DNA from 3 places in the Kribbella hippodromi genome. Region 1 is predicted to be linked to each of the others. Evidence: riboswitches for the same ligand, from Rfam matches in the RefSeq annotation. Region 1 holds a riboswitch; each other region holds the start of a gene.
What was found. A riboswitch is a leader RNA that binds a small molecule or an ion and turns the genes downstream of it on or off. The one in region 1 is predicted to bind ZMP and ZTP.
Positions count from the first base shown of each region.

Region 2: linked by a shared signal. The riboswitch ahead of ABD260_RS07790 (dihydropteroate synthase) and the one ahead of ABD260_RS22715 (bifunctional 5,10-methylenetetrahydrofolate dehydrogenase/5,10-methenyltetrahydrofolate cyclohydrolase) in region 1 are both predicted to bind ZMP and ZTP.
Region 3: linked by a shared signal. The riboswitch ahead of ABD260_RS06785 (5-aminoimidazole-4-carboxamide ribonucleotide transformylase) and the one ahead of ABD260_RS22715 (bifunctional 5,10-methylenetetrahydrofolate dehydrogenase/5,10-methenyltetrahydrofolate cyclohydrolase) in region 1 are both predicted to bind ZMP and ZTP.

Region 1 covers NZ_BAAAPH010000015.1:39,022-48,973, reverse strand. The annotation lists gene ABD260_RS22730 (NUDIX hydrolase) at 1-58, shown strand, start outside; gene ABD260_RS22725 (nitroreductase family deazaflavin-dependent oxidoreductase) at 92-511, shown strand; gene ABD260_RS22720 (glycoside hydrolase family 84 protein) at 515-2,257, shown strand; ZMP/ZTP riboswitch at 2,257-2,341, shown strand; gene ABD260_RS22715 (bifunctional 5,10-methylenetetrahydrofolate dehydrogenase/5,10-methenyltetrahydrofolate cyclohydrolase) at 2,361-3,221, shown strand; gene aroH (chorismate mutase) at 3,262-3,630, shown strand; gene ABD260_RS22705 (prephenate dehydrogenase) at 3,702-4,775, shown strand; gene cmk ((d)CMP kinase) at 4,888-5,565, shown strand; gene ABD260_RS22695 (lysophospholipid acyltransferase family protein) at 5,562-6,290, shown strand; gene der (ribosome biogenesis GTPase Der) at 6,283-7,650, shown strand; tRNA gene ABD260_RS22685 (tRNA-Pro) at 7,721-7,795, shown strand; gene ABD260_RS22680 (group I intron-associated PD-(D/E)XK endonuclease) at 7,847-8,752, shown strand; gene ABD260_RS22675 (MMPL family transporter) at 8,663-9,952, opposite strand, start outside.
Region 2 covers NZ_BAAAPH010000004.1:172,083-182,034, reverse strand. The annotation lists partial or broken gene ABD260_RS07790 (dihydropteroate synthase) at 2,702-2,950, opposite strand; ZMP/ZTP riboswitch at 3,064-3,152, opposite strand; gene ABD260_RS07785 (TetR/AcrR family transcriptional regulator) at 3,162-3,806, opposite strand; gene ABD260_RS07780 (SDR family NAD(P)-dependent oxidoreductase) at 3,869-4,633, opposite strand; gene ABD260_RS07775 (MaoC family dehydratase) at 4,662-5,126, opposite strand; gene ABD260_RS07770 (thiolase family protein) at 5,123-6,268, opposite strand; gene ABD260_RS07765 (cyclase family protein) at 6,346-7,287, opposite strand; gene ABD260_RS07760 (acyl-CoA dehydrogenase family protein) at 7,307-8,491, opposite strand; gene ABD260_RS07755 (DUF7508 domain-containing protein) at 8,488-8,802, opposite strand; gene ABD260_RS07750 (acyclic terpene utilization AtuA family protein) at 8,799-9,952, opposite strand, start outside.
Region 3 covers NZ_BAAAPH010000003.1:387,617-397,568, forward strand. The annotation lists gene ABD260_RS06770 (acetolactate synthase large subunit) at 1-1,442, opposite strand, end outside; gene ABD260_RS06775 (CHAP domain-containing protein) at 1,858-2,418, shown strand; gene ABD260_RS06780 (class I SAM-dependent methyltransferase) at 2,549-3,274, shown strand; ZMP/ZTP riboswitch at 3,277-3,357, shown strand; gene ABD260_RS06785 (5-aminoimidazole-4-carboxamide ribonucleotide transformylase) at 3,377-4,291, shown strand; gene ABD260_RS06790 (phosphotransferase-like protein) at 4,281-4,820, opposite strand; gene ABD260_RS06795 (ubiquitin-like small modifier protein 1) at 4,968-5,303, opposite strand; gene ABD260_RS06800 (WD40/YVTN/BNR-like repeat-containing protein) at 5,328-6,419, opposite strand; gene ABD260_RS06805 (2-hydroxyacid dehydrogenase) at 6,431-7,363, opposite strand; gene ABD260_RS06810 (FAD-binding oxidoreductase) at 7,439-8,818, shown strand; gene ABD260_RS06815 (class I SAM-dependent methyltransferase) at 8,815-9,952, shown strand, end outside.

The DNA of each region.
Region 1 (9,952 bases):
TGCGATGACGGGCATCGATGCGGCCTATCTTGCGTTGGACCATGCAGGACTGCTGTGAATCCCTGAGATCTCTCACCGAATGAGGACTGTGATGGCTGACTGGAACGCGAGCATCATCGAGGAATTCCGCGCGAACGACGGCAAGGTCGGCGGCAACTTCGAAGGTGCCCCGATGACCCTGCTGCACCACCGCGGCCGGAAGAGCGGCCAGGAGTACGTCGCCCCGACGATGTACTTGGCCGACGAGAACGACCCGGACACCGTGTACGTCTTCGCCAGCAAGGCCGGCGCCCCGACGGACCCGGAATGGTACAAAAACCTGGTCGCGGCCGGTGAAGGCACGATCGAGCGCGGTACGGAGACGTACAAGGTGACTGTCCGTGACGTCACCGGCGACGAGCGGGACCGGATCTACGCCGAGCAGGCGCGCCGCTACCCGGGCTTCGCCGAGTACGAGGTGAAGACCGCCGGCATCCGCACCATCCCGGTCCTCGAGCTGCGCCGCGCCTAGACCATGGAGCCGCAGCAGCGCAGCAGCCGCCCGGATGGATTCGCGCTCGGGGACACTGTCGGGCTGCTGCACGGCCCGACCACCGATCCGGACGCCGAGCGGCTGGTCCGCGCGACCCTGACCCGCGCGGCTGTCCGGACGATTGTGGACGGCGAAGCGGCCGTGACCATCCACCTAGGCGGCACCGGCCTCGACGTGCGGCCGGCCGCGGACCTGCCTGCCGAGGGGTACGTCGTTGCCGTCGGCGCCAATCACGTCGTGCTGGACGGCGTCGACGCACGCGGGACGTACCACGCCGCGCTGACCTTCGACGAGCTTGTCCAAGGCAACGAGGTGGACGGCGTCGAGGTCCGCGACTGGCCGACGCTGCGCTATCGCGGCTCGATCGAAGGCTTCTACGGCACGCCCTGGTCGCACGCCGATCGGCTGGATCACCTGGACTATCTCGGCGCGCACCGGATGAACACGTACCAGTACGCGCCGAAGGATGACGCCTTTCACCGCGAGCAGTGGCGCGACCCGTACCCGCCGGACAAACTCGCCGAGCTGGGCGAGCTGATCGAGCGAGCAAGCCGCAACAAGGTCGACTTCACCTTCGCGCTCTCGCCGGGGCTCTCGATCCGGTACACGTCGGACGAGGACTACCAGGCGCTGGTCGCCAAGTTCGAGGCGTTGTACGAGCTGGGCGTGCGGGTGTTCAACGTCCCGCTCGACGACATCGAGTACGAGACGTGGCACTGCCCCGAGGACGCCGAGAAGTACGGCACCGGTGGCGGCGCGGCGGGTACGGCGCAGGCGGACTTGTGCAATCGGGTTCAACGCGAGTGGATCGCCACGAAGCCGGATGTCGCGCCGCTGCAAATGGTGCCGACGGAGTACTACAACGTCGACGAATCACCGTACAAACAGGCCTTGCGCGAGCGGATGGACCCGGCCGTGATCGTGCACTGGACCGGAACCGCGGTGGTGCCGGAGCAGATCACGAGCGCACAAGCGGCCGCGGCGAAGGCGGTGTTCGGGCACGACATCCTGATCTGGGACAACTACCCGGTCAACGACTACGCCCACGGCCGGATCCTGCTGGCCGCGTACACCGGTCGTGAGCCTGCACTGGCGGAGCAGGTCGTCGGCGTGATCTCGAACCCGATGAACCAGGCCGCGGTCAGCAAGCTCGCGCTCTACTCGTTCGCCGAGTTCGGCTGGAAGCCGGCCGCGTACGACGCGCACGCGTCCTGGCACCGGGCGATCGCCGAACGCGCCGGGGGAGACGAGGACACGATCCGTGCGCTGGAGGTGTTCGCGGACCTGACCACGTACGACGGCATGCTGCACTTGGCCAACGCACCGGTCCTGGCCGGGAACCTGGCTGCGTTTCGTACGACCTGGGAGGCGGGTGACCTGGCCGGCGCGATCGCCGGCCTCGAGCCGTACTTCGAGGCGATCGAGAACGCACCGGCTCAGCTCCGCGCCGGCCTGATCGACCCCGCCTACGCCGACGAGGCGGATGCTTGGCTCGACGCGTCGTTCTACTGGGGTCAAGCCCTGCGCCAGGCGCTCCGCGTGCTGGAGGCACAGGCGGAGGGCAACAAGTCGGCCGTCGCGACCGCACGAGCGGAGATCCGGCACCTGACCGACCGCGCCGAAGCGATCCGGGACATCCGCGTTCCGCACTCCAATACGCATCCCCGGATCGGCGACGGAGTGGCAGACGCATTCATCGCCGAGGTGACCAGCCGGGTACCCTGACACCGGACCGCGACTGGCGCTGAGGTGGATCACCACCGGGGAACGGTCTGCCATCCGGCTTCGCCGCGCGCCTGGGCACCCTGACGATGACAGAGGTGCGCGGATGACTGCTGAACTGATGATCGGGACCGACCTCGCCGCCGAGATGGTGGCCAAGGCGGCGGAGCGGGCGCGGGCGCTGCAGGAGCGGACCGGCGTCCAGCCGTGCCTCGCGACCGTGCTGGTGGGTGACGACCCGGCGTCGGCCACCTACGTACGGATGAAGCAGAACCGGTCGAAGAAGGCCGGGATCGCTTCGGTCAGCGTCGTGCTGCCCGCCGAAACGTCGACCCACGAGTTGGTCGCGGAGATCCGGAAGCTGTCCGAGGACCCGGCCGTGCACGGGATTCTGCTGCAGCACCCCGTACCCGCGCAGATCGACGAACGGGCCGCCTTCGAGGCGATCGACCCGGCCAAGGACGTGGACGGCGTGACGATGCGGTCGTTCGCGGCGATGGCGTTCGGGGATCCCGGTTTCCGGTCCGCGACACCCGGCGGGATCATGCGGCTGCTGGCGGCGTACGACGTACCGCTGGAAGGCGCGCACGCCGTCGTGATCGGCCGCAGTCCGATCCTCGGCAAGCCGGCCGGCATGTTGCTGCTGGCATCGAACGCGACGGTCACGTACGCGCACTCCCGTACCCAAAACCTGCCCGAGCTGGTCCGGACCGCAGATGTGGTGGTCGCGGCCGTCGGGAAGCCGGAGTTCGTCCGCGGTGACTGGCTGAAGCCGGGCGCGGTCGTGGTCGATGCCGGGTACAACGAGGGCAATCTGGGCGACGTGCACTTCGCCGAAGCGGCCGCGGTGGCGCGCCTGATCACGCCGGTTCCGGGCGGGGTCGGACCGATGACGATCGCCCTGTTGCTGGAGCAGACAGTGGACGCGGCTGAGACGGCTGTCCAGTCTTTGACCACCTTGGCCTAGGCTTGGGGGGACAGCGAGTGATGGCCTGAGGAGGCGAGACGTGGCGGTACGGGCGATCCGGGGTGCCACCCAGCTGGACGTCGACGAGCGCGAGCACCTGCTCGAGCGGTCCGCGGAGCTGGTGAAGGCGGTCCTGGAGGCGAACGATCTGGAGAACGAGGACCTGATCAGCATCCTCTTCACCGTCACGTCGGACCTGCGGTCGGAGTTTCCCGCCGTCGCCGGGCGGCAGATCGGGCTCACCGACGTACCGCTGATGTGCATGCAGGAGATCCCGGTCCCGCACGCGCTGCCCCGGGTGGTGCGGCTGATGCTGCACACCGAGACGCCGCGGTCGCGGGACAAGATCCAGCACGTGTACCTGCACGGGGCGGTCGCGCTGCGTCCGGATCTGACCGGCGCCCAGTGAGCGAGATCCAGTGAACGCGACCGCCGTGACCAAAGCCATCGTGAGCGAAGCCGCCGTGAGCGAGTCGTGCGGTGAGTGAGCTGCGTGGCCCGGTCCGGATCGTCGGGACCGGGCTGATCGGTACGTCGATCGGCCTCGCGCTGGCCCGGCTCGGCGTGGTCGTGGAACTCGTCGACGGCAACGCCGACAACGCGCTGATGGCCGAGCGGATCGGCGCCGGATCACGGTCGGTCGAGCTCGAACCACAGCTGGTCGTCGTTGCCGTACCGCCCGACCATGCCGGCACGGTGATCGCGCAGCAGCTCGAGCTGACCGAGCGCAGCGGGGCGATCGTCACCGACGCGGCCAGCGTGAAGTCCAAGCCGCTCGCGGATACGCGCCGGCTCACCGGCGATCTCAGCCGGTACGTCGGTAGTCACCCGATGGCCGGCTCGGAGCGAAACGGCCCGCTGGCTGGGCGCGCCGACCTGTTCGACGGCGCTACCTGGGCGATCACGCCGCATGAGACCAGCGACCCCGAAGCGGTTGATCTGGTCCGGCGGCTGGCCGAGGCTGCAGGTGCGCGGACGGTCGAGATGTCGGTCGAGGACCACGATCTCGGTGTGGCTCGCGTGTCGCATCTGCCGCATCTGATGTCGGCGCTCGCGGCCGGCACGCTGACGGACGCGCCGTCGTCGCATCTGCAGTTGTCCGGTCAGGGGGTGCGGGACGTGACGCGAATCGCGGCCGGTGATCCGAAGCTGTGGACCCAGATCGTGTCCGCGAACTCGACCGCGCTGACCGGCCTGCTGGAGCAGATCCGCGGTGAGCTCGATCGGCTGCTCGTTGCCCTGGGCAAGGAAGAGGCGGCGGACGAGCTGACCGCGATTCTCGGTCAGGGCGCATCTGGCGCGGTCCGGGTGCCGGGTAAGCACGGCACGCCGCACATCGAGCTGGTCACCGTTCTGGTCACGATCCCGGACCGCCCGGGTCAGCTGGCCCGCTTGTTCGCGGACGCGGCCGAGTCCGGTGCCAACGTCGAAGACCTCCGCATCGACCACAGCCCCGGCCGCCCCGTCGGTGAGGTCGAGCTGGCGGTCAAGCCCACCTCGGTCGACCAACTGGTCACCGTCCTCACCGACCGCGGCTGGGTAGTCCACCGCTAGCGGGTTATTTGGCCGCTGGCGTGTTGTAGCGCGCCAGCGGTCGCACAAGCCGTCATCGGTGCGCTGGGGTACGGTGCCGAACTTGTCCCTGCTCGAAGGTAATCTTCGGGGCATGATCATCGCTGTGGACGGCCCGAGCGGCTCCGGGAAATCGAGTACCGCCCGCGGAGTGGCCACCCGGCTCGGCCTGCGGTACCTGGACACCGGCGCGATGTACCGGGCAGTGACCTGGTCGGCGGTCGAGCGCGGCCTGGACCTGGACGACACCGAGGCGGTCGCCGAACGTGCTCGTGAGCTCCGGCTGGAGCTCAGCACCGACCCGGCCGACCAGTTCGTGGTCGCCGACGGGACGGACGTGGCGGCCGCGATCCGGGAGCCGGAGCTGAGCGCGGTGGTGTCGAAGATCGCCACCAACCTCGAGGTCCGCAAGGAGCTGATCCGGCGCCAGCGCGCGATCATCGACGCCGCCCAGCCGACCGGCGGGATCGTCGTCGAGGGCCGCGACATCGCCACAGTGGTCGCGCCGCAGGCCGAGCTGAAGGTGCTGCTGACCGCCGACCAGGACGCCCGGATGGCCCGCCGCGGCGCCGAGCTGGCGGCGGGCTCGGTGACCGCCGAGCAGCTCCGCGACCAGATCGTCCGGCGGGACGCCGACGACGCCACCGTGTCCGAGTTCCAGGTCGCCTCCGACGGCGCGGTCACCATCGACTCGACGTACCTGTCCCTGGACGAGGTCATCGACGCGATCAGCCGCCTCGCGAAGGAGGCCGAGACCCGGGACGTGCCATGACGGCGGAGATCACCGGGCACAAGGAGCTGCCCCGGACGGACGATCTGCCGCCGTTGCCGTACCGGCTGGCGCTGCCGATGCGGAAGCTCGCCAAGCCGTACTTCTTCCGCAAGTACAACCTGACGATTCACCACGAGGACCGGTTTCCGATGACCGGTCCGTTGCTGATGACGCCGAACCACCTGAGCCTGCTGGACGCTCCGCTGCTCGGTGCGGTCGCGCCCCGGATGCTGCATCAGCTCGGCAAGATCGAGGTGTTCGGCGGGTTCCAGGGCGTTTTCCTGCGGCGGATCGGCCAGATCCCGGTGGACCGGCGCTCGTACGACCCGCTGGCGGTCCGGAGGTCGATCCAGGTGCTGCGCGACGGCCGGGTCCTGAACATCTACCCGGAGGGCACCCGGGGACCGGGCGATTTCAGCCGGATTCGTACCGGGGTCGCGTACCTGGCGATGGTGACCGGGGCGCCGATCCTGCCGGTCGCGCTGATGGGTACGCGGTTGCCGAACGGGAGCGTGGAGGGTCATCCACCGTCCGGAAGCCGCGTCGACGTGGTGTACGGCGAGCCTTTCGTGATCGACCGCGTACCCTTTCCCAGGAGACATTCCGACGTACAGGCGGTCGCTGTCCACATCGGCGACGCGCTGCGCGCCCATGTGAAGGCGGCCGTCGAAGAAACCGGCCACCCACTTCCGGGCTGGCGAGACGAGAAGGACCCCCATGACTGACCTGCCCATCGACGTACCGACGCATGACCGGGAAGACGCCGGTCCGCTGCCCGTGCTCGCGATCGTCGGCCGGCCGAACGTGGGCAAGTCCACGCTGGTCAACCGGATCATCGGCCGCCGCGAGGCGGTCGTGGAGGACACCCCGGGCGTGACCCGGGACCGGGTCTCCTACGACGCGAACTGGGCCGGCCGCGAGTTCACCGTGGTCGACACCGGCGGCTGGGACCCGGACGCGGTCGGGATGGCCGCCCTGGTCGCCGCGCAGGCGGAGGTCGCGATCAACGCGGCCGACGCGGTGCTGTTCGTGGTCGACGCGGTGGTCGGCATCACGGACGCCGACGAGGCGGTGGTTCGGGTACTGCGGAAGTCCGGTAAGCCGGTCGTGCTGGCCGCGAACAAGGTCGACGACCAGCGGATCGAGTCCGAGGCGATGAACTTGTGGAGCCTCGGCATCGGCGAACCGTTCGCGGTGTCGGCCATGCACGGGCGCGGTACCGGCGACATGCTGGACGCCGTCCTCGCCGCGCTGCCCGAGGCGCCGGCCGAGCGCGACGGTGAGACCGGCGGTCCGCGCCGGGTCGCGATCGTCGGCAAGCCGAACGTGGGCAAGTCCTCGCTGCTGAACAAGGTCGCCAAGGAGGACCGCGTCGTCGTCAGCGACGTTGCCGGGACCACCGTCGACCCGGTGGACGAGCTGATCACGCTCGGCGGGCAGGAGTGGCGGTTCATCGACACCGCCGGCATCCGCCGCAAGGTCAAGAACGCCCAAGGCCATGAGTACTACGCATCGCTGCGGACGAACGCCGCGATCGAGCGGGCCGAGGTGGTCGTGGTGGTGATCGACTCGTCGGAGTCGATCACCGAGCAGGACCTGCGGATCATGAACGCGGTCGAGGAAGCCGGCAAGGCGCTGGTGATCGCGTACAACAAGTGGGACCTGATGGACGAGGAGCGGCGCTACTACCTGGAGCGCGAGATCGACCGCGACCTGGTGCAGTTCCGCTGGGCGCCGCGGGTGAACATCAGCGCCCTCACCGGCTGGCACATGGAGAAGCTCGTGCCCGCGATCGAGGCCGCGCTGGACGGCTGGCAGACCCGCGTCCCGACCGGCCAGCTGAACGCGTTCCTCGGCCGCCTGGTCGCCGCGCACCCGCACCCGGTCCGCTCCGGCAAGCAGCCGAAGATCCTGTTCGGCACGCAGGCCACCACGATGCCGCCGACCTTCGCGATCTTCACCTCCGGCCAGCTCGAAGCCTCCTACCAGCGCTTCATCGAACGCCGCCTCCGCGAAGACTTCGGCTTCGTCGGCAGCCCCGTCCACGTCCAGATCCGCCCCCGCCAAAAGAACAAGAAACGCTGACCGGCCAGTGGTCAGACCGGCTTCCCGGATGGGGTAAGGTATTCCCCGTTCGCTCTTCGGAGCGGGGCGACGGGCCGTAGCGTAGCTTGGTTAACGCGCCGGTCTGGGGGACCGGAGAGCGCGAGTTCAAATCTCGCCGGCCCGACGTCAAAGCGGGGTACCGAAATTGTCGGTACCCCGCTTTACTTTCGTCCCTATGGCTGCGACGAAAGATCGACGAACCTGGAACGACGACCAGTTGAGGCAGGCGGTCGCGAACAATCGCTCATGGCGTTCCGTCGCCCGCGCGCTGGGGCTGAAGGCGACCTCCGCGGGCGTGATTCGGACCGTCAAGCGGCACGCCGCGCGCCTCGAGCTCGAGTCCACGCATTTCACGGGACAGCGCCGCTGGTCTGATCAGCAGCTGCGGGATGCTGTCGCGGCGGCGAGCTGTTGGGCCGACGTGCTCGCGGCTCTCGCGATTGTCGACAACGGTGAGGACCGGACCCGGGTCAAAGGTCACGCTGTACGACTGGGCTTGGACTGCACTCATCTGAAGTCGCCGCCCGCCCAGGCGGACCCCGACCAGGTGTTCGATGAGCCCGTCCGGCCGGAGATGCTCCGCTACTCGGCGGCCGCGCTGGCGATGGCCTGGTTCACCTTGCGTGGATGCGCGGTCGCTCTGCCGATCGAGCCGCAGGAGTACGACCTGCTGGTCACGACTTCCAGGGGCATCCAGCGCGTGCAGGTGAAGTCCTGTGCATCCCGCAATGCACGGGGTTACTGGCATGTGGGTATCGGCCGGCGGCCGTACGTTCTGGACAAGTCGGCGAGCAAGATGCCATATGACCCCGAGTCGATCGACCTGTTCTTCATCGTGCTCGGTGACGGGAGCATCTACGTCATTCCAAGTGGTGTGCTGGCGGGGCGAGTGGGCATCTCGGCCGAGAGCTACGCGCCGTACCGGGTGGGGGATGCGTCGAGTTTGTTGCGGAGTGGGGCATCGGCGGGCGCCGACGCCCCACGTCCGGGCTCAGCGTACGTTCGCGAGTTCCTTGGGCTCCGGCGTTTCGAGCCGCAGGGTTTCGCCTTCGATGTCTACGCGCGGAGTGATGCGGTCTAGCCAGCGGGGGAACCACCAGGCCCGGTCGCCCAGCAGGCTGAGGATGGCTGGGACCAAGGTCATCCGGACCACGAAGGCGTCGATGAGTACGCCGATGGTGAGGCCGAAGCCGATCGCCTTGATGATCGGGTCGTGGACCAGGATGAAGCCGGCGAACACCGAGGCCATGATCAGCGCGGCGGCGGTGACGACGCGGGCGCCGTGGCCGAGGCCCTGGATGGTGGCGTCGTTCGCGTGCCGGCCGTGCACGAACTCCTCCCGGACCCGGGACACGATGAACACCTCGTAGTCCATCGCGAGCCCGAACAGGATGCCCATCATGATGATCGGCAGGAAGCTGACCAGTGGACCGGGGGAGTCGACCCCGAACAGCTTCGCCAGGTGACCTTCCTGGAACACCGCGACGGTGATCCCGAACGTCGCGCCGATCGTCAGGACGAACCCGAGGGTCGCCTTCAACGGCACCAGCACCGACCGGAACGCCAGCAGCAACAGCAGGAACGACAAGCCGATCACGACGAACAGGTACGTCGGTAGTGCGTCGGACAACTTGTTCGACACATCGACGCCGACCGCGGTGTTGCCGGTCACCGAGATGCTCGAGTCACCGGTGGCGAGTGGTTTCACCGCGGAGCGCAGGTTCTTCACCAGCTCGGAGGTCTCTTCGCTGGCCGGGCCGCTCTTCGGGATCACCTGCACCAGCCGCGTCGTACCGTCCTGGCTGGCCGCCGCCGGCTGGGCCGCGACCACATCGGCCAGGCCCTGCGTCTTCCCGAGCACGCCTTGGACCAAGGTGTTCGCCGTCGCCGCGTCGTTGCCCTTCACAACCACGATCAGCGGCCCGTTGGCGCCCGGCCCGAAGGCGGCAGCGGTCAGGTCGTACGCGACCCGCTGATTCGTACCGGCCGCGGCGGATGCTCCGTCCGGCAGCGCGAGCTGCATGTTCTTCGCCGGGATCGCCAGCAGTCCGAGTCCGATGATGCCGACGGCAACGATCGGTACGCGGAGGCGGGTCACCAACCGGCCCCAGCGGAACCCGAATCCCTCGGTCTTGTGGGTCGGTGCGGTCGCCTTCCGGACCTTGCGTGGCAGCACCCGGTTCCCGACGAAGCCGAGCAGCGCCGGCAGCAGCGTCAGCGCGACCAGTACGGCCGTGAGTACGGTCGCCGCGGCGGCCAGGCCCATCGCGGTCAGGAACGG
Region 2 (9,952 bases), on a different contig from region 1:
GCGTCCGGTGCCTCGATCACATCGGAAGTCGGATCGTAGCCATGTCGTTCTGTGAGCCAAGGAGTTGGTCTTGTGAGTTGTCTTCCCTAAGACCGCTTGGCCTCCGACTGTGGCCAGGATCAGGTGTACGCCGAGCGACCGCCCGCGCCGCGCGATGTCGACGATGCCGGTGACGAAGTCCGGGAGTTCCGTCACCATCGCGGCGAACTCGTCGATGACGATCAGCAACCGGGGCATCGGTGCGTCGGCCGGTGCCATCCGCTCGAGGTACTCCTCGATGTCCTTCGCGTTGGCCGCCTTCAACTGGCGCTCGCGGCGATGGAGCTCGGCGGCCAGCGACGCCAGCGCGCGGGTCGTCAGGTGGCCGTCGAGATCGGTGACCATACCAACGGTGTGCGGCAGGTGATTGCAGTCCTTGAAGGCCGCGCCGCCCTTGTAGTCGACGAGAACGAAGTTCATCTCGTCCGGACGGTTGCCGACGGCAAGCGAAGCGATCAGGGTCTGGAGCAGCTCGGATTTACCGGCGCCGGTGGTACCCGCGACCAGGCCGTGCGGTCCGTCCCGGACGATGTCGACAGCGAAGTTGCCATCGATCCCTTCGCCGAGCAGCGCCTGGGTCGTACGCCCCCGTACGCTCCAGAGCGCGGCGACCTGCTCCGGCCGAGGCGGGTCCATGCCGAGTACGGACAGCAGCCTGCTGCTCTCGGGAAGCGCGGCGCCGCCCTCACCGCCGGAGACGTCCCTGATGGGGGAGAGGGATCTTGCCAGCCGATCCAGCCACTGAGGAGTGACCAGATCGGCCCGGATCCCGTCGATCGGCCGAGCGCCCGTACGGCGCAGGCGCCACCACGCACCGTGCGGCGTGACGACCGCCTTGGCCTCGTCGGGGAGCTGGCGCTCGTCGGCGTCCAGACAGATGAACCGGACCCCGACGGACGGACCATCACGGAGCAGCGCCACTACTCCGGGCAGCAAGCGCAGGCGGCGAGCACCGTCCATCACGACCACGAGTTGCTGTGCAAAGGCGGGCGCTTCGGTGATCGAGTTGCCGAGCGATTTGCGCCGGGCTTCGACGAGCGCGGTCAGCTCGGCGATCCGCCGGATCGTGGTCTCGTCATCGTTGCCGACGGCATTGAGATAGCCGTCGTCCTCGCCGCCGCGCAGATGCGGCAGCCAACGGGTCCAGGCCCAGTCCGCGGCGGTCTCCGGCGGGCACAGGACCATCAGTCGCAGCGTCTGCGGACTGTGCAACGTAGCGAGTTGCCCAGTCAGCCAGGCGCCGAGGCGCTGCGAGTCACCGTTCGGCGCGGCGATCCCCAGGACGCCTGAGGACGACAGCGAAACAGTCGCCGGGACATCGGGAGCAGTCCAGGTACGCCGCCGTACGTGACTGTCCTTTGTCGCGTCCTCGACCACAACCTCACTGTCCAGGTCGGCCGTACCGAGCCGGAGCTCCAGCCAGTCCGGGTCGGTCGGGCGGCGTTCCCAGAGCCTGGAGCGAGGGCCGGTCGCGAACAGCAGCAGGTTTGCCGCGTCTGGTACGTCGCGCCGGCGGGCCTCGCGTTCCTCGGCGAGGGCGTCCATCGCCGCGGCCTCGATCCGGCGCTTCCGGTCCCGGTACTCGGCCAGCTGCTGCTTGTAGCTCGTCTTGCCTTCGCGGCGGCTCTGAAAGTACTGACCGAGGTAGAGAAGTGGCGAGAGCAGCCCGAAGAGCAGCATGCCTGGCTGCCGCAGGAACACCGCCATCGCGACCGACGCGACCAGGGGGAGGGCCATCATCATCAGCGGGAAGCTCTGCCGGCGCGGCTTCTCGGGCTCGGGCGGCAGGGTGAATTCGGTTCGCCTGGGTGGTGGCAGCAGCCGTGGTGGGCGGTTGAAGTCGAGGATTCCGCCGTTGGGATCGGCGGAAAGCGAGGCATCGGGAGGCTGGACTGCGGCCAGTTCGAGGACAACCGGTCCTACAGTCAGCTGCGAGCCGGTTGCCCAGGTCCGGCCGGACCATTTGTTCGTAGCGGTCTGCGGGCGGCGGTCCACCTCGAGCAAAGCGGCCCGATGACCTGGCGGCAGCATCTCCACATCCGTGCCAGTCCCGGTGCCGGGGAGCACGATCGGGCCGGCCGCTGGATCGTGCGGCCGGTCTGGTGCCTGCGCGGATTCGGGTACCTCGGATCGAAAGGTCACCTCGCCCGAGGTGGTCACCGTCACCGTACCGACCGAGTCCGGGATGCCCGCCCCGGCGAGACGTACGGCTGAGTCCGCCGTGGTGCCGATCGTGTAGCTTCCGATGCCCAACCGGTGAACGCCGCCGGCGCCGGGGCCGCTGACTACGCGGAGCTCGATCAGCCCTTGCGGTTCCGCGGGCAGACAGCCACGCGAGTCTCCGAGGCTGACAACGGAGCCCTCACGCAGCGGCGAGGCGGCGATCGTGGCGCCGGGATCGACCAGGGCGCTGCCGACGTAGATCGCAGGCTGTACGCGAGCTCCGTGCAGGCTTGTCACCGAGGCGGTCCCCGGGGGCGACGACAGCCCGCTGACGGCGGCGACCAGTTGCGGTACTACCGCGGACACCTTCGTCTCGGCGTCGGCTTTGACGAGGACATCCGCGCGTACGCCGAGCACGGGATCGACCACGGTGAGCACAACCTGCATTCGCCTGATTCCCCGTCCGTCGCACCGACTGTCAACCAGAGACTACGACGTGTCAGGACCCATCATGGTGCTTGGCCAGTGCCGCGAAGATCGTGAGCGCGTCCGAAAGCGCGGCCACGTCATGCGTACGAATGAAGTCCGCGCCCTGAGCGGCTGCGTACAGCTCGGCGGCCAAGGTTGCCGGGCCGATGTCCACGAGGTCTCTGTCGGTCAGGGCGCGGAGGAACGACTTCCTGGACGGCGAGATCAGGACCGGCAAGCCGTACCGGGCCTTGATCTCCGCGAGCCCGGCGAGGACCGTGCTCCGTCGGAGAACGAGTCAGTCGTGACGTTGACGATCCCCACCACCCGGGGCCGCGTTGCCCAAACGTCCGGTCCACCGAATCCGTCCACGCCGTGCCTCCCAGGGAAAGTCCGAGAAGCCCAGGCGCGCGGCACGACGTCATCCGACGAGGCCGCTCCCCGATGGTGAACCCATCCAGACGCCAGTCACGACCCACCGGCCACCTTACCTACTTGACCAGGCCGTGGATGGCGTGGTCGGCGAGGGTGGCGGCGATGCGTTCGTGCTGCTCGGGGGTGTCGCGGGCCTCGTCCGGGCGGTACCAGACATGCATCCAGTTCACGGCGCCGAGCATCGCCTTCGCGATCAGGTTCGCGTCGGTGTCGCGGAACGCGCCGGTCTTGATGCCCTCCTCGACCACCTTGACGTAGTAGTCCTCGAACTTCCGCCGCATCTGGAGGATCTCCTCCATCGCGGCGCCTTGGCTGCGGCCTTCGCCGGCCAGGTGGATGTCGATCAGGAACTGGCCGACGCCCATGTACGTGTGGTGCTCCATCATCATCAGCGCGTGCTGCCGGACCATCTCCCGGAGTTTGACGGCCGGCTCCAGGTCGTCGCGTTCGGCGGTCGGCCCGATCGCCTCCAGGATCCACTCGATGCCGCGGCGGTGGATGCCGATGAAGAGCTCGCCCTTGGTCCGGAAATAGTGATAGATCCGTCCTTTGGTCGCGCCCAGGACGTCGGCGACGTCGTCGATGGACGTCGCCGCGTAGCCGCGCTCGGAGAACGCGAGCGCGGCGGCGTCCAGGATCTCGCGGGCGCCCATCTGACGCTTGGGGTCCTGTGAACGACTGGTGACGTTCGGTTGCCTCATGCGGACATACTACCGAGACGGATGGTCACGTCGAAGGCCACAGCGGGAATCATCGGGTCCTCTCAGAGCTTGGCGCCGCCGTCGACGTACAGCGTCTGGCCGGTGATGTACGACGCCTCGTCGCTGCACATGAACGCGGCGGCCGCGGCGACGTCCGCGGGCTCGCCGACCCGTTTCACCGGGTTCTTCTCGGCGCCGAGGCGCCGGAACTCGTCGACGTCCAGCTTCAGCCGGGCCGCGGTCGCGTCGGTCATCTCGGACACGATGAACCCGGGCGCGATCGCGTTCACGTTGATCCCGAACGGCCCGAGTTCGATCCCGAGCGAGCGGGTCAGGCCCTGGATGCCCATCTTCGCGGTGGCGTAGTTGGTCTGCGCCTTCTTGCCGAGTGCGGATGTACTGGAGAGATTGAGGATCTTGCCGTAGCGCTGCTCGACGAAGTGCTTCTGGACGGCCCGGCTCATCAGGAACGCACCGCGCAGGTGCACATCCATCACCAGGTCCCAGTCGTCCTCGGTCATCCTGAACAGGTAGTTGTCCCGCGTGACGCCGGCATTGTTGACCAGTACGTGGACCCCGCCCAGCTCGCCCATGACCCGGCCGACGGCGGCCGCGACGTCCGTACCGTCGCTGATGTCCGCGCCGACCGCGATCGCCTTCGCGCCGCCGGTCAGCGGCAGGCCGGCGACGGCCTTTGCGGCCGCGGTCTCGTCGAGGTCGATCAGCGCGATGCCGGCGCCTTCCGCGGCCAGCCGGCCGGCGATGCCCAGCCCGATCCCGCGGGCGCCGCCGGTGATGACGGCGATCCGCCCTTCATAGCGTCCCATTGATCCTGCTCTCCTTGTCGGGGGTCGGTCAGGTCCGGCTCGGAACCAGCAGCCGGACGGTCTCCGCGATGCACGCGGGTTTGCTCTCGCCGTCGATCTCCACCGTGAAGCTGACGACGGCCTGGAGGCCGGCATCGGTGTCCGTCACGCCGGCCAGCGTCGCGTGGGCGCGGATGCGGGCCCCGACCCGGACGGGGTGCGGGAACCGGACCCGGTCCAGGCCGTAGTTGATCGCCATCCGGAGCCCGTCGACGGTGAAGATCGAGCGCCCGAGCGCGGGCAGCAGCGACAGCGTGAGGTACCCGTGCGCGACCGTGCCTTGGTACGGACCCGCCGCCGCCCGCTCGGGGTCGACATGAATCCACTGCCGGTCGTCGGTGATCGCCGCGAACGCGTCGACGCGGTCCTGGTCGATCTCGAGCCACTCGCCGGTGCCGAGGCTTTCCCCGATCGCGCCGCGAAGCGCCTCGACGCCGGCGAAACGACGAGTCACGCCGGCAACTCGTAGATCGTCACGTTGGCCTGCCCGCCGCCTTCGCACATGGTCTGCAGGCCGTACCGGATGCCGCGGTCGACCATGTGATGGACCAGCGTGGTGGTGATCCGGGCGCCGGAGCCGCCGAGCGGGTGCCCGAGCGCGATCGCGCCGCCGAGCGGGTTCAGCTTCTCCTCGGGGACGCCGAACTCGGCCTGCCAGGCGAGCGGGACGGACGCGAACGCCTCGTTGACCTCGAAGGCGCCGATGTCGTCGAGACTCAGCCCGGACCGCTTCAAAGCCTTGTGGGTGCCCGGGATCGGCCCGGTGAGCATGATGTTCGGGTCACTGCCCGCGACGACCGAGGTGTGCACCCGGACCAGCGGCGTCCAGCCGTGGGCCGCGGCGATTTCCGAGGTGGTGATCAGCACCGCCGCGGCGCCGTCGCTGACCTGCGAGGCGTTGCCGGCGCTGATCACGCCGTCGTCCAGGAACGAGGGCTTCAGCTTGGCCAGTACCTCGACCGTACTGTCCGGGCGAATGCCCTGATCGGCGCGGACCAGGCCGTCCGCGGTTTCGATCGCCACGATCTGCTGGTCGAACAGTCCGTCTTTGGCGGCACGAGCCGCCCGCTGGTGCGACCGTACGGCGTACATGTCCAGGTCGGTGCGGCTCAGTGACCATTGACGGGCGATCCGCTCGGCGCCCAGGCCCTGGTTCGGCATCCCCTCGCCGTAGCGCTTCACGTAGAGCTCGCCGATCGGCATCCCGTCGCGATACGTGCTGCCCATCGGGACGCGGGACATCGACTCGACGCCGCCGGCCACCGCGATGTCGTAGTGACCCGCGATCACACCGGCGGCGGCGAACGCGATGGATTGTTGGGACGACCCACACTGCCGGTCGACGGTCGTGCCGGGTACCGATTCCGGCCAGCCGGCCGACAGGACGGCGGTCCGCGCGATGTCGACCGACTGCTCGTCGATCTGGCCGACACACCCCCAGACCACGTCGTCGACCAGGGCCGGGTCCAGGCCCGCGCGGGCCGCGAGCCCTTGGAGTACCTGGGCGGACAGGTCGGCCGGGTGCAGGCCGGAGAGAACGCCGGCTCGTTTACCGATCGGCGATCTGACCGCCGCCACGATCACTGCGTCGCGCATGCCAAACTCCTAGTTGATTCATGGATCTACTGTGGTTTGAGGCCAGCTTCGTCGGAAGCTGCGGACCGCTGGGTGACTCAGTCCTGGCGGAGCGGGAAGGCCCAGGGCCGCAAGGGCGCGCCGGTGGCGCCGCGGAGCCGCAGGTTGGCCGCGAGGAAGGCGCTTTCGTACACCTTGGCCGCGGCCAGCTCCTCCAGATTGAGCGCCTCGATGATCGGCGCCCCGGCTTCGGCCAGCAGATAGGTGTGCACCGGGGTGAAGTTGTCCTCGTCGTTCGCCGGTGCCTGTTCGAGACAGGACGTGTCGGAGCCGACGATCATCGCGCCCTGGTTCACCAGGTGCACCGCCGCCGCCCGGTTGATCCCCGGCGGGTTGTCCCCCCAGGCCTCCTTCTCGGGCCAGTAGCGCATCCGCCCGGTACGGATCAGGACGACGTCGCCTTCCTGGATCTCCAGCCCTTCCGCGGCGAGGCACTCGTCCACGTCGTCGGGCGTGATCCCGTACGAGGCCGGCAGCACGTCGACGCCCCGCAGCGCCGGGAAGTCGAGCAGCACCGCCCGCGCCGCGATCGGTGGGAACTTGTCGGCGCCGTTCACCATCCAGTGCCGCGAACCGAGGTGCTCGCGTTCGGTGAAGTTGTTGTAGACCTTGCCGTGGTAGCCGTAGTGATTCAGCGTGTCGATGTGCGTACCGGTGTGGGTGTACATCAGCACCGAGTCACCCGAGTAGCTGATGTACTTCGTCAGCTCCGCCGGAATGCCCAGCCAGCCCTCGACCTCGGTACCGTGCGGCGAATGCGTCATCCAGAACTGGTACGGCGGATCGCCGATCGCCTGCCAGGACGGCATCCCGATGAAGTACTCCACCGAGAGATCGAACAGCTGGCTCGCGTCGACCCGGCTCATCACGGCCTGCCGGGATTCCGGCGTCATCAGGTTCAGCCGCCCGATCTGGTCCTCGGGACCGTACGGGCTCGTGCCCACCTGCCGGTTCGCGCCGGACGCTGGGTTGTCGTTCATCGCTTCTCCCTCCCAATACTCAGCGGTCCAGCAGGCCTTGGTAGCGGCCGCGGAGCAGGTCCCGGCTGATGATCATCTTCTGGGTCTCGGTGCTGCCTTCGCCGATCCGGCGGATCCGCAGCTCGCGGTACCACCGCTCCAGCGGCAGGTCCTTGGTGACGCCGTACCCGCCGTGGATCTGGATCGCCCGGTCCACCACCCGGCCGGCCGCCTCGGTGGCGACGATCTTCGCCATCGCGACCTCGGTCCGGAACGGCTGCCCGCTGTCGGCGCGCTCGGCGGCGTCGAGCGTGATCAGCGTCGCCGACCGGAGGTCGATCTCGTTGTCGACGAGCATCCACTGGATGCCCTCGTGCTCGGCGAGCGTGGACCCGAACACCGACCGCGTCCCGGCGTACTCGACGGCCATCCGATGCGCTTTCATCGCGACGCCCAGACACCCGGCCGCGTACGGGATGCGGTTCTTGGTCAGCCGCTCGGTTGCCAGCGCGAACCCCTGCCCGACCTCGCCGAGCACCGCGGAGGCGGGCACCCGGACGTCTTCGAAGGTGAGTTCGGTCGGGCAGTGCCCGGAACGGAGCGTGTGGATCACCCGCCGGACGGTGAATCCCGGCGTGTCCGCGTCGACGATGAAGCAGGTGATGCCCGAGCGGCCGGACTCCTGGTCGCCGGTGCGGGCGAAGACCAGACCGAAGTCGGCGGTGTCCGCGCCGCTGATGAACGTCTTGTTGCCGTTGATGATCCAGTCCGAACCGTCCCGCTTCGCCCGGGTCTGGATCGCCCGGGCCGGGTCGCTGCCGCCGGACGGTTCGGTGAGCGCGAAGAACGACTTCTTCTCGGCGCGCAGCACCGGGTACAGGTACCGCTCCTTCTGTTCGTCCGTGCCGTCGTACAGCTGGCCCATGTCCGGCTGCCCGAAGGCGGCGTAGCACGGGGCGTACAGCCCGGCGCGGTGCTGCGACATCTCCATCGCCAGCAGCGTCCGGGTCACGGTGTCGAGCCCCGCGCCGCCGTACTCCTCGGGGACGTCGATGTTGTACAGGCCCATCTGCTTCGTCTTGGTGACCAGCCGCTCGAGAACGGGAGCGCTCAGCTCGCTCTCGTCCGGGTCCAGCTCGAACTCGAGCGGGACGATCTCGGTGCTGACGAAGCGCCGGACCAGGTCGATCAGGTCGCGTTGCACATCGGTGACCGGCAAACTCATCGGTCTCCCTCCAGCCTCTGCTCGGATCCGGCACCGGCCGGTTGTTCGGGTGGTCTGCCGTGCTCGTCCTCGAAAGCACGGACGAGTTCGCGGTAGCGGGACAGGTAGGCGTTGGTCCGCTCGTACCGGAACGTGAGTCCGGGCCGATCGTCGAGCCAGCGTTCGAGCCGGCCACGCAGGCCGAAGCTGCTGTGGCCGCCGGCGTACTCGACCGCGATCACGCCACCCGGGCCGGAGATCTCGAACACGCCCAGCGCGGCGGGTACTTCGGCGAGGTTCGCCGCGGTCAGTGGCAACCAGGGCCTGATCATCGAACCGTCACCCCTTGGTCAGTCGGAAGATCTACCGGCAGCAATCGCTGCGGAATCTCGACGTGGCGTGAGCGCAGGTACTCCGCCAAGGCCTTGGCTTGCGGATCGGGCCGCGTACTCGACGCGACGCCGTCGCCGAGCAGGCCGTGGACGACGAAGTTCAGCGCGCGAAGATTCGGCAGCTCGTACCGGTCGATGTCGAGATCAGCAGCCTCGGCGAGCAGCTTCCGGAAGGCCTCGACATCGAGCCAGCTCCGTAGCCAGTCGTAGCCGTCGTCGGTCCGGGCCCAGAAGCCCACGTTCGCATCGCCGCCCTTGTCGCCCGAGCGGGCACCGATCACCGAACCCAGCGGTGCCAGGACGGTTTCGTCCAGGAGAGGTGCGTACGCCGTCGGTGCAGCGGCGCGGTATCCGGCATAGGGCTCCAGCGGGGGAGCCGGCACTTGCAACCGCGATCCGTCCGCGAACACGACCTCTGGGCTCAGTGCAGTGGTTGGTACCAGGGCCGGCCAATACACGCCGTACGCGCTCGCTGCCCGATCCGCCTGATCGATCCACATACCTGGGTAGCCGCCCATCCCGAAATCCCCGATCGCGTTGAAGAACCGGCGCCCGACCCGCGTCTCGTCCGGGTCCTTTAGCGTCACCTTCAGCCGGGCCTCGGCGCCCGGGGCGCTCGCGGCGTCGGCGCGGTCGGTGCGGAGCAGCCGTACGTCGGCCTCGTCGAAGGTGTCCAGCCCGCCGAGCGCTTGATCGAGCGCACGGGTGACGAAGTCCGCCTTGGCCTCGATGTTCAGGCCGGTCAGCACGAACGTGGCGCTGCTGCGGTAGCCACCGTGGTAGTTGATGCAGACCTTCGAGGTCTCCGGCGCGGGCAGCCCGCGGGTTCCGCTGATCCGGACCCGGTCCGGCCCGGCGTCGGACAGCTCGACGGTGTCGAAGCGGGCGATCACGTCCGGGTTCAGGTAGTCGGGTGCCGCGGTCTCGTACAGCACCTGCGCGGTGACGGTTTCCATCGTGACCGCGCCGCCGGTGCCGGGGTGCTTGGTGATCACGCTTGACCCGTCCGCGGCGATTTCGGCGATGGGGTAGCCGAGCGGGCCTGTCCACGGCAGCTCGGTGAAGAACGAGTAGTTGCCGCCGGTCGCCT
Region 3 (9,952 bases), on a different contig from region 1:
CCCAGCGACTGGTTGTTGATCACGGCAACCTTGATCGGGATGCCCTCCAGCGCGCAGGTGACGAGCTCCTGGTTCGTCATCTGGAAGCAGCCGTCGCCGTCGATCGCCCAGACCGTCTTCTCCGGGCGCGCGACCTTGGCGCCCATCGCGGCCGGCACCGCGTACCCCATCGTGCCGAGACCGCCGGAGTTCAGCCAGTGACCCGGCTTCTCGAACGGCAGGAAGTGCGCGGACCACATCTGGTGCTGGCCGACGCCCGCGGTGTACACGGCGTCCGGGCCGGCGATCTGGCCGATCCGCTGGATCACGTGCTGCGGTGACAGCGTGCCGTCCTCGGGCTCGTCGTAGCCGAGCGGGTACCGGGCGCGGACGGCTTCGAGCTGCTTGCGCCAGGCCTCGTACGACGGGGTCTGGCCGGTGTTCGCGATCTCGGTCCGGAGCGCGGCGATCAGGTCGGTGATGACCTCCTTGCAGTCGCCGACGATCGGCACGTCGGCGGCCCGGTTCTTGCCGATCTCGGCCGGGTCGATGTCGGCGTGGATGACCTTCGCCTCGGGCGCGAACGAGTCGAGCTTGCCGGTTACCCGGTCGTCGAACCGCGCGCCCAGCGTGATCAGCAGATCGGAGCGCTGCAGGGCACCGACCGCGGACACCGAGCCGTGCATGCCGGGCATCCCGAAGTGCAGCTCGTGCGTGTCCGGCAGCGCGCCGCGCGCCATCAAGGTGGTGACGACGGGGATGCCGAGCAGCTCCGCGAGTTCCTTCAGCTCGGCGCTGGCCCGCGCCCGGATCACGCCACCGCCCACGTACAGCACCGGCTTCTCGGCCGCGGCGATCAGCCGGGCCGCCTCGCGCACCTGCTTCGGGTGCGGGCGGGTCACCGGCCGGTACCCCGGCAGCGACAGCTCGGTCGGCCACTGGAAGTCGACGCCCGTGGTCTGCATCGCGTCCTTGGTCACGTCCACCAGCACCGGGCCGGGCCGGCCGGTGGAGGCGATGTGGAACGCCTCGGCGATCGTGGTGGCGATCTCATTCGGGTCGGTGACCAGGAAGTTGTGCTTGGTGATCGGCATCGTGATGCCGCGGATGTCCGCCTCCTGGAAGGCGTCGGTCCCGATCGCGGCACCGGCCACCTGACCGGTGATCGCGACCATCGGCACCGAGTCCATGTACGCGTCCGCGATCGGCGTCACCAGGTTCGTCGCGCCCGGACCCGAGGTCGCCATGCACACGCCGACCTTGCCGGACGCGGCGGCGTACCCCTGGGCGGCGTGGCCGGCGCCCTGCTCGTGACGTACCAGGATGTGGCGGATCTGGGTCGAGTCGAGCATCGGGTCGTACGCCGGGAGGATCGCGCCGCCCGGGATGCCGAAGACGGTGTCCACTCCGGCATGTTCCAGTGCGCGGATCAGAGCCTGTGCCCCGGTCAGCTGCTCACTCATGAGTGCCTTCCCTCAGTCCTGTCACGATGTGGCCTTGATGGCTTTTTCGCGACCGATCCATCCTCGCTCGTGGCCGTTCCCGCCGCGCTACTGGGTCCCAGATAGTCGCATTGGCAACAAAAAACCCCTTCCGCCGGTTGGCTGAAGGGGCGCGCTCGACTCAGTGGTCGCGTCAGTCGGCGCGCCGCACAAGTACGAGGAGAATCGATCGCATGTAGGCATTATTCGCCGACAGACGGCGATCGGGTCAAGTTCAACGGCTCAGCGTCTCGTACTTTGAGACCACTGTCTTATGGGTGGACCTTCGGCGAATTAATACCACTGTAATGGTGGTTCATCGTTGGTTAGTCACATACTGGTTTAGAGAGATCGCTTGAAAGTTTTATACCGCCCCCTCTCCAGATCGGAGTGACCCATGCGACTCGCCCAGTGCTCCCGCCCCCGGTTATCTCTGCGGCTACTGCTCGCCGCTGTGCTGATCGCGTTGTTCAGCTCGGTGGCTCTGTCCGGCCCGCTGACCGCCAGCGCCGCCGACACCAGGACCACGATCGTGAACGCCGCCAACGGCGAAGTCGGCCAGCAGGAGACGCCGCCCGGCAGCAACTGCAACCCGTACGGCCCGTGCGAACCCTGGTGCGCGCACTTCGCCACCTGGACCTGGCGCCAGGCCGGCATCAACATCCCCAACTACGGCTTCACCGGTGACATCTACACGTGGGGCCAGAACAAGGGCCGCGCCCACTCCACCAACACCGGCATGCAGCCCGGCGACATCGTGCTCTACGGCACCGGCCCGCAGAACACCGACACCAGCGTGCACACCGGCGTCGTGGTCGCCGTCGCCTCCAACGGCTACATCACCACGGTCGAAGGCAACGCGAACAACCAGGTCTCCAAGTACGGCCCGTTCGACCCGAAGCGCGCCAAGAACGCCGGCCGCCCCGGCAACATCTACGGCTGGGTCTCCGCCCTGTAACCCCGCCCACCCCAAGCCGATGCGGGCGCTCGCCCCGCCCGCATTGGCTTGCCCCCTGAGCTGAAGGGTTGCCCCCTCGGATTCTCAGGGGGCAACCCTTCAGTTCAGGGGGCAGGCTTAGGGTTTCGGCGTGGATGCGGATGCGTACGGGGATGTGCGGTTGGTGGGGCTGTACGACTTGGACAATCCGGCCGGGGAGGATCATGCGTACTACCGGGCGCTCGCGGCTGGTACGCGGAAGGTTCTGGACTTCGGGTGTGGGACCGGGCTGCTGACGCGTTCGCTGGTTGCGCCTGGGCGGGTGGTGATCGGGGTGGATCCGAGTCCGACGATGCTCGGATACGCGCGCCGCCGGCCGGGTGCGGATGTGGTTCGCTGGATCGACGGTGACTATCGCGCGGTCGAGCCGGGCGGGGACGTGGATCTCGTGGTCAGCAGTGGAAACACCATGATGCATGTGAGCGGGGCGGATCATGTACCGGCGCTGAGTGCGCTTGCGGGGGCGCTGCGGTCCGGCGGGATGATCGCCTTCGAGTCACGGCACCCGGCGGCGCGCGCGTGGGAGCAGTGGACGCGCGAGGCAACGGACGGCGAGCGCGACACACCGGTCGGCCGGCTCCGCGAGTGGCTCGACCTGATCGAGGTCGCCGACGGACGGGTGGTCTTCGACGCCCACAACGTTTTCCCGGACGGCACCGTCGCCGTGTACCGGAACGTGCTGCACTTCCGCTCCCCCGCCGAGATCACGACCGATCTCCGGCGCGCTGGTTTCACGGACGTGAAGATCGACGGCGGCTGGCACGGGGAGGCGCTGACGGACGAGTCCCGCCTGCTGGTGGTCCGCGCGCGGAAGTAGGGTGGAGGTACCGCGACTGGCGAGGGTGGAGTACCACCGGGGAGCGGGTTACCTGCAAGGCGTCGTCCGCCTGGGCGCCTCCGATTTCGTCGGAGGTTTCTGATGCATTTGCGCTACGGAATGAATCCCCACCAAGCTGCTTCGTTCACCCCCGTCGGCAGTCCACCGTTCAAGGTGGTCGCGGGCGAGCCGTCGTACATCAATCTCCTCGACGCACTGACCGGTTGGCAGCTCGTACGCGAGGCAGCGCGTGCGTTCGGCGTACCAGCAGCCGCCTCGTACAAGCACGTGTCACCGGCCGGGGCCGCGCTGGGTGAGACAGTCACCGCCGCGTACGAACGGGCGCGCGACGCCGACCCGAAGTCGTCGTACGGGGATTTCGTCGCGGTGTCGCATCCGGTGGACCTCGAGCTGGCCGGCGTACTGAAGCGGGTGGTGTCGGACGGGATCATCGCGCCTGGGTACGGCGAGGGGGTGGTGGAGGTTCTGGCGGCGAAGAAGCGCGGTACGTATCTCGTGCTGGAGGCCGATCCAGACTTTGAACCGCCGGCTGAAGAGGTGCGCGAGGTGTACGGGGTGCGGTTGGTGCAGGAGCGGGATGCGATTCCGCTGGCCGTCGATCAGTTTGACGCGGCGGTGCCGGACGGCGCGCGGCAGGATCTGTTGCTGGGGATGATTGTTGCCCGGTATACGCAATCGAACACCGTGGTGATGGTGAAGGACGGGATGGCGATCGGGATCGGGGCGGGGCAGCAGTCGCGGGTGGACTGTACTCGGCTGGCCGGTGAGAAGGCGTTGCTGTGGTGGTCGCGCCGATCGGCCGAACCGTTGACGGGGGTGTCGATGGTGTCCGACGGCGCGTTGCCATTCACCGACAACGTCGAGGAGGCAGCGCGGTTCGGTGTCGCGCATATCGCGGAGCCGGGTGGGTCGATTCGCTCGGCCGAAGTCGCGGCCGCGTGCGCCGAAAACAACATCACCTGGTCACCGACCGGGGTGCGACTCTTCAGGCACTGAGCAGGTAGGTGCCTGCGGCAACTGCTTTGCGTACGGCAGCGGCTGTCTCGGCGGCGTCCAGCGTGGTGGTGTCGAAGGTGTGCGACTCCAGTGCACCGAGGTCGGCGAACTGACCATGCAGGCCGGTCAGGGCCTCAGCATCTGTCAGCTCGACACCGCCGCGCGCCTGGCCGCGGCGGAGGGTGGTGGCCAGGTCCGGGCGCAGCACCACGTACGACATCGTCCACTGCCCTTCGACAGCCGCCCGGCGGTACGGACCGAGGAACCACGGGCCGATGACCCCATCCACCACCACGTCGTACCCGCCGCGTGCGTACACCGCCACCGCCGCCACGATCGCATCCACGACAATCTCATTCTGCCGCTCCGCACCGGGCAGGTACGGTTCCACGAACCCGGTCCGGATCGCGCGGAAGAACTCGTCGGTCGTCACATGCACCGTCGGTCGCGCCGCCCCGGTCGCCAGCAACCGGCCCACGGTCGTCTTGCCCGAACCTGACGGACCGGTCAGGAGCAGTACGTCACTCATGCGACCAGACGCTAGCCCGGCCAACCGCGGAACCCCCACCTATTTTGTCGCCAGCAGGAGCCTCCTCCCGCGGCGCCGGTGGCGGACAGCCCGCACACCTCGACCGCGGGGTAGTCGCGTTCGACTTCGACTGCCGACGAGCGGTTGTCAGCCGCCGGCGACGCTGGGGAGGATCAGGAGCTCGTCGCCTGCCGACAGCGGGGTCTGGAGGCCGGACAGGTCGCGGATGTTGTCGTTGCCGAGGTAGATGTTCACATGTCGCCGGACAGCACCCTGCTCATCGGTCAGCCGGCGCCGCAACGCCGGGTGCTGCAGCTCCAGCGCCGCGAACACCCCGGCAACAGTCGCCCCGCCATCACCCACGACCTCAACCTCAACCCGGTCCACGTCACCCGCGAACGGCCGCAGCACAGTAGGCAACCGCACCACAACCCGCGAAACCGCCGCCTGCTCCCCACCCATCACACCACCACCATCACGCATCGCACCGTCATCACAAGAACGCCGTCACACGACCGCGGCGCGCACGGTGAGGATGTCGGGCAGATGCCGCGCAACCTCGGTCCACGTATCGCCCGCGTCCGCGCTCGCGTACACACATCCGTCCCGTGTCCCCACGTAAACCCCCGCCGGATCAGCGGTATCGGTGGTCATCGCATCCCGCAGCACCGGCACGTACGACACGTCCGGCAACCCAGCCGTCAACGCTTCCCACGTCGAACCGGCATCCCGCGACCGGTACACCCGGCACTTCGCGTCGGGCGGAACCCGATTCCCGTCCGCGATCAGCGGAAACACGTACACGGTCTCCGGCTCGTGCGGATGCACGACGATCGGGAACCCGAAGTCCGACGGCAGCCCGTCCGCGATCGACTTCCAGATCGCCCCGCCGTCATCCGACCGGTACACACCATGGTGATTCTGCGCGAACATCCGTTCGGGTACGTCCGGATGCCCCGCCAGCTTGTGCACGCACTGGCCGAACTCCGGGTCGGGATCGGGCATGAAGTACGCCTTGATGCCGTGGTTCGCGGGCGCCCAGGTCGCTCCGCCATCACTCGTCTGATAGACACCACCGGTCGACATCGCCACGCTGAGCCGGTCCGGGTCGGTCGCATGCGGCAGCACGGTGTGGACGGCCTGCCCGCCGAAACCGGCGTCCCATTCGGTCCGGTGCGGGTGATCCCACAGGCCGCGGACCAGCTCGAACGTCACTCCCCCGTCGGTGGACTTCCACAACGCGGACGGTTGCGACCCGGCGTACACGACGCCTGGCTGGTCGGCCGGCGCGGGCTGGATCTGCCAGACCCGCTCGAGCGACGCGCCGGCGTCGGCCGGGAACCCGATCGAGCCCTCCGGCGGCTCGGCCCAGGTCGCGCCGAGGTCGTCGGAGTGGAAGACCGCCGGCCCCCAGTGCTCACTCGTGCCGCCGACGAACAGCCGTGGTCGCTCGCCGCGGGTGTCGACGCCGACCGCGTACACACCCTGCATCTCGAACTCCGGCACCGGCCCGTCCAGCCGCCACTCCCGGCGGCCGGCATCGCTCCGGCCGATCCACAGGCCCTTCTTGGTCCCGATCAGCAACACTGCCTCGGACATCGTTGTCCTCCCTACCTCGGCGGCCCGGCTACTACATTGATCAACGGCTCCCCCGACGCGTACCGCGCCAGCTGCGCGCGCACCAGCCGCGCCACCCGCGGCGCGAACGCCGTCGAGGCACCACCGCGATGCGGATTGATCAGTACGTTCGGAGCAGACCACAGCGGATGTCCGGTCGGCAACGGCTCGGGATCGGTCACGTCCAGCGCGGCGCTGATCCGGCCCGTCCCGAGCTCGGCCAGCAACGCCTGCGTGTCCACCACGACACCACGAGCGACATTCACCAGCAGCGCCCCGTCCTTCAGCTGGGCCAGGAACTTCGCGTCCACCATCCGCGTCGTTTCCGGCGTCGCCGGTGTCAGCAGCACGACCACGTCCGCTCGCGGCAGCAGCTCCGGCAGCTCGGTGAAGGGGTGTACGCCGTCCCGCGCCCGCCGCGCGACCCGGATCACCTCACACTCGAACCCGGTCAGCCGGCGCTCGAGCGCTTCGCCGATCGCGCCGTACCCGAGGATCAGCACGGTCCGGTCGGCCAGCGAGTCGTCGACCTGGTCGTACGACCCCGGCCAGACCTGCCGCTCCTGGTCGCGGACGGCCCGCGGCAGCCGCCGGTACGAGGCGAGGATCAGCCCGACCGCCAGCTCAGCCGTGGACGCGTCGTGGACGCCCCGCGCATTGCACAGCGTCACATCGTCGGCGACCCGGGACTGAACGTTCTCGAACCCGGCGGTCTGCAGCTGGACGACCTTCAGCGCGGGCATCTCCCGGACGATGTCGAACACGTCACCGCCGCCCATGTAACTGGGCACGTAGAACTCGACCTCGGCGAGCGACTTCGGCCGCTCGGCGCCCGAGTACACCTCCACGTCGAAGCCCGCGGGGACGCCGCCGAGGAACCCGTCCGGGTCCGCCCAGGGGAGCCATGCCTTCACCACATCAGCCATGGAACGAACCTACTCGGCCGCTCCGACAGTTTGAACTCCCGTGCCAGACCGTGAGCACCGTCGTACTCTGGATCGGTGCCTTCGACATCGGATGTTGCGGCCACGCTCGCTCACGATCAGGCCGTCGGGCGGCTGCGGGAGTCCTATCAGCGCATCCCGCCAGGTGCCCCCGTACGGCTCGCGAAGCGCAGTTCGAACCTGTTCCGCCCGCGCACGGCCGTCGACACGCCGGGCCTGGACGTGTCGAACCTGACCGGCGTGATCGCGGTCGATCCGGCCGCGCGGACCGCCGACGTCCAGGGCATGTGCACGTACGAGGACCTGGTCGCCGCGACCCTGCCGTACGGGCTGACCCCGATGGTCGTACCACAGCTGAAGACGATCACGCTCGGCGGCGCGGTGACCGGCCTCGGCATCGAATCGTCCTCGTTCCGCGCCGGGCTGCCGCACGAGTCGGTGCTCGAATTGGACATCCTCACCGGCGCGGGCGAGCTGGTCACGGCGCGGCCGGCCGGCGAGTACGCCGACCTGTTCCGGATGTTCCCGAACTCGTACGGCACCCTTGGGTACGCGACCCGGCTGCGGATCGAGCTGGACAAGATCTCGCCGTACGTGGCGTTGCGGCACGTACGCCTCGGACTGGACGAGCTGGCTCCGGCCATCGAAGCGATCGTTGCCGACGGCATGTACGACGGTGAGCCGGTGCACTTCGTTGACGGCGTCGCATTCAGCCCGGCGGAGGCGTACTTGACGCTCGGCCGGAACAGTGACGCGGCGGTGCGGACCAGCAAGTACACCGGTCAGCAGATCTACTACCGCTCGATCCAGCAGCGGCAGCAGGACTTTCTCACCGCGCATGACTATCTCTGGCGCTGGGACACCGACTGGTTCTGGTGCTCGGCCGCGTTCGGCGCGCAGCAGCCGCTGGTGCGCAGGCTGTGGCCGAGCCGGTGGCGGCGCAGCGACGTTTTCCACAAGATCGTCGGCTTCGAGAACCGGCATCAGTACGCGGCCCGGCTGAACCGGCGCCGCGGCCGGCCGGATCGTGAACGTGTCGTCCAGGATGTGGAAATCCCGGTCAGCCGGCTGGCCGAGTTCCTGCGCTGGTTCGACGCCGAGGTCGGGATGCGGCCGGTCTGGCTGTGCCCGCTGCGGCTGCGCGGGGCCGAGTCCTGGCCGCTGTACCCGCTGGCGCCCGGCGAGACGTACGTGAACGTCGGTTTCTGGGGCACCGTACCGATCGCCCCCGGCGCCGCGGACGGCGACGTCAATCGGCGCATCGAGGCGGCGGTGACGGAGTTCGGCGGGCACAAGTCGCTGTACTCCGACGCGTACTACGACCGAGAGACCTTCGACCGGCTCTACAACGTGCCGGCCCTGACCGCGGTGAAACAACGCTACGACCCCAACGCCCGGCTGACCGGGCTCTACGAAAAGGCGGTGACGCGCCGATGACGACGCTGGCGACTCAGGTATCGATCGCCGAAGCCCTCACGACGGTCCTCCCGGACGGCCTGCCGTTCCGGTTCACGGCGTACGACGGCAGCGCCGCCGGGCCGGAGGATTCGCCGATCCATATGCATCTGGCCTCCGAGCGCGGCCTGTCGTACATCCTCACCGCGCCGGGCGATCTCGGCATGGTGCGCGCGTACGTGATGGGTGATTTGGAGATCACCGGAGTACATCCGGGCAACCCGTACGAGCTGATGCGGTTGATCCTTGACCAGTTCCACTTTCACCGGCCACGCGCGGCCGAGGCGCTGCGGATCATCCGCGGGCTCGGGTGGAACCACTTGAAGCCACCGCCTCCGCCGCCGCAAGAACACTTGCCGAAGTGGCGGCGTACGTTCGAAGGGCTGCGGCACTCCAAGGCGCGGGACAAGTCCGCGATCCATCATCACTACGACGTGTCGAACACGTTCTACGAGTGGGTGCTCGGGCCGTCGATGACGTACACGTGCGCGGTTTATCCGCACGCCGGCGCGTCGCTGGAGGAAGCGCAGTTCGAGAAGTACGACCTGGTCGCGCGCAAGCTCGATCTGAAGCCGGGGATGCGGTTGCTCGACGTCGGCTGCGGCTGGGGCGGCATGGTCCGGCACGCGGCCCGCGAGTACGGCGTGAAGGCGCTGGGCGTGACCCTGTCCGCGGCACAGGCCGAATGGGCTTCCGCGGCGATCAAGCGCGAAGGCCTCGAAGAGCTGGCCGAAGTGCGGTACCTGGACTACCGCGACGTACCCGAGCGCGACTTCGACGCGATCAGCTCGATCGGGTTGACCGAACACATCGGCGTACGCAACTACCCGTCGTACTTCGGCTTCCTGCACGACCGGCTGAAACCCGGCGGCCGGCTGCTCAACCACTGCATCACCCGGCCGGACAACCACTTCCGCAACACCGGCGCCTTCATCGACCGCTACATCTTCCCCGACGGCGAACTGATCGGCTCCGGCCGCATCATCTCCGAAGCCCAGGACGCCGGCTTCGAGGTCCGGCACGAGGAAAACCTGCGCGAACACTACGCCCTCACCCTGGCCGCCTGGAACGAAAACCTGGTCACCCACTGGGACGAAGCAGTAGCCGAAGTAGGCC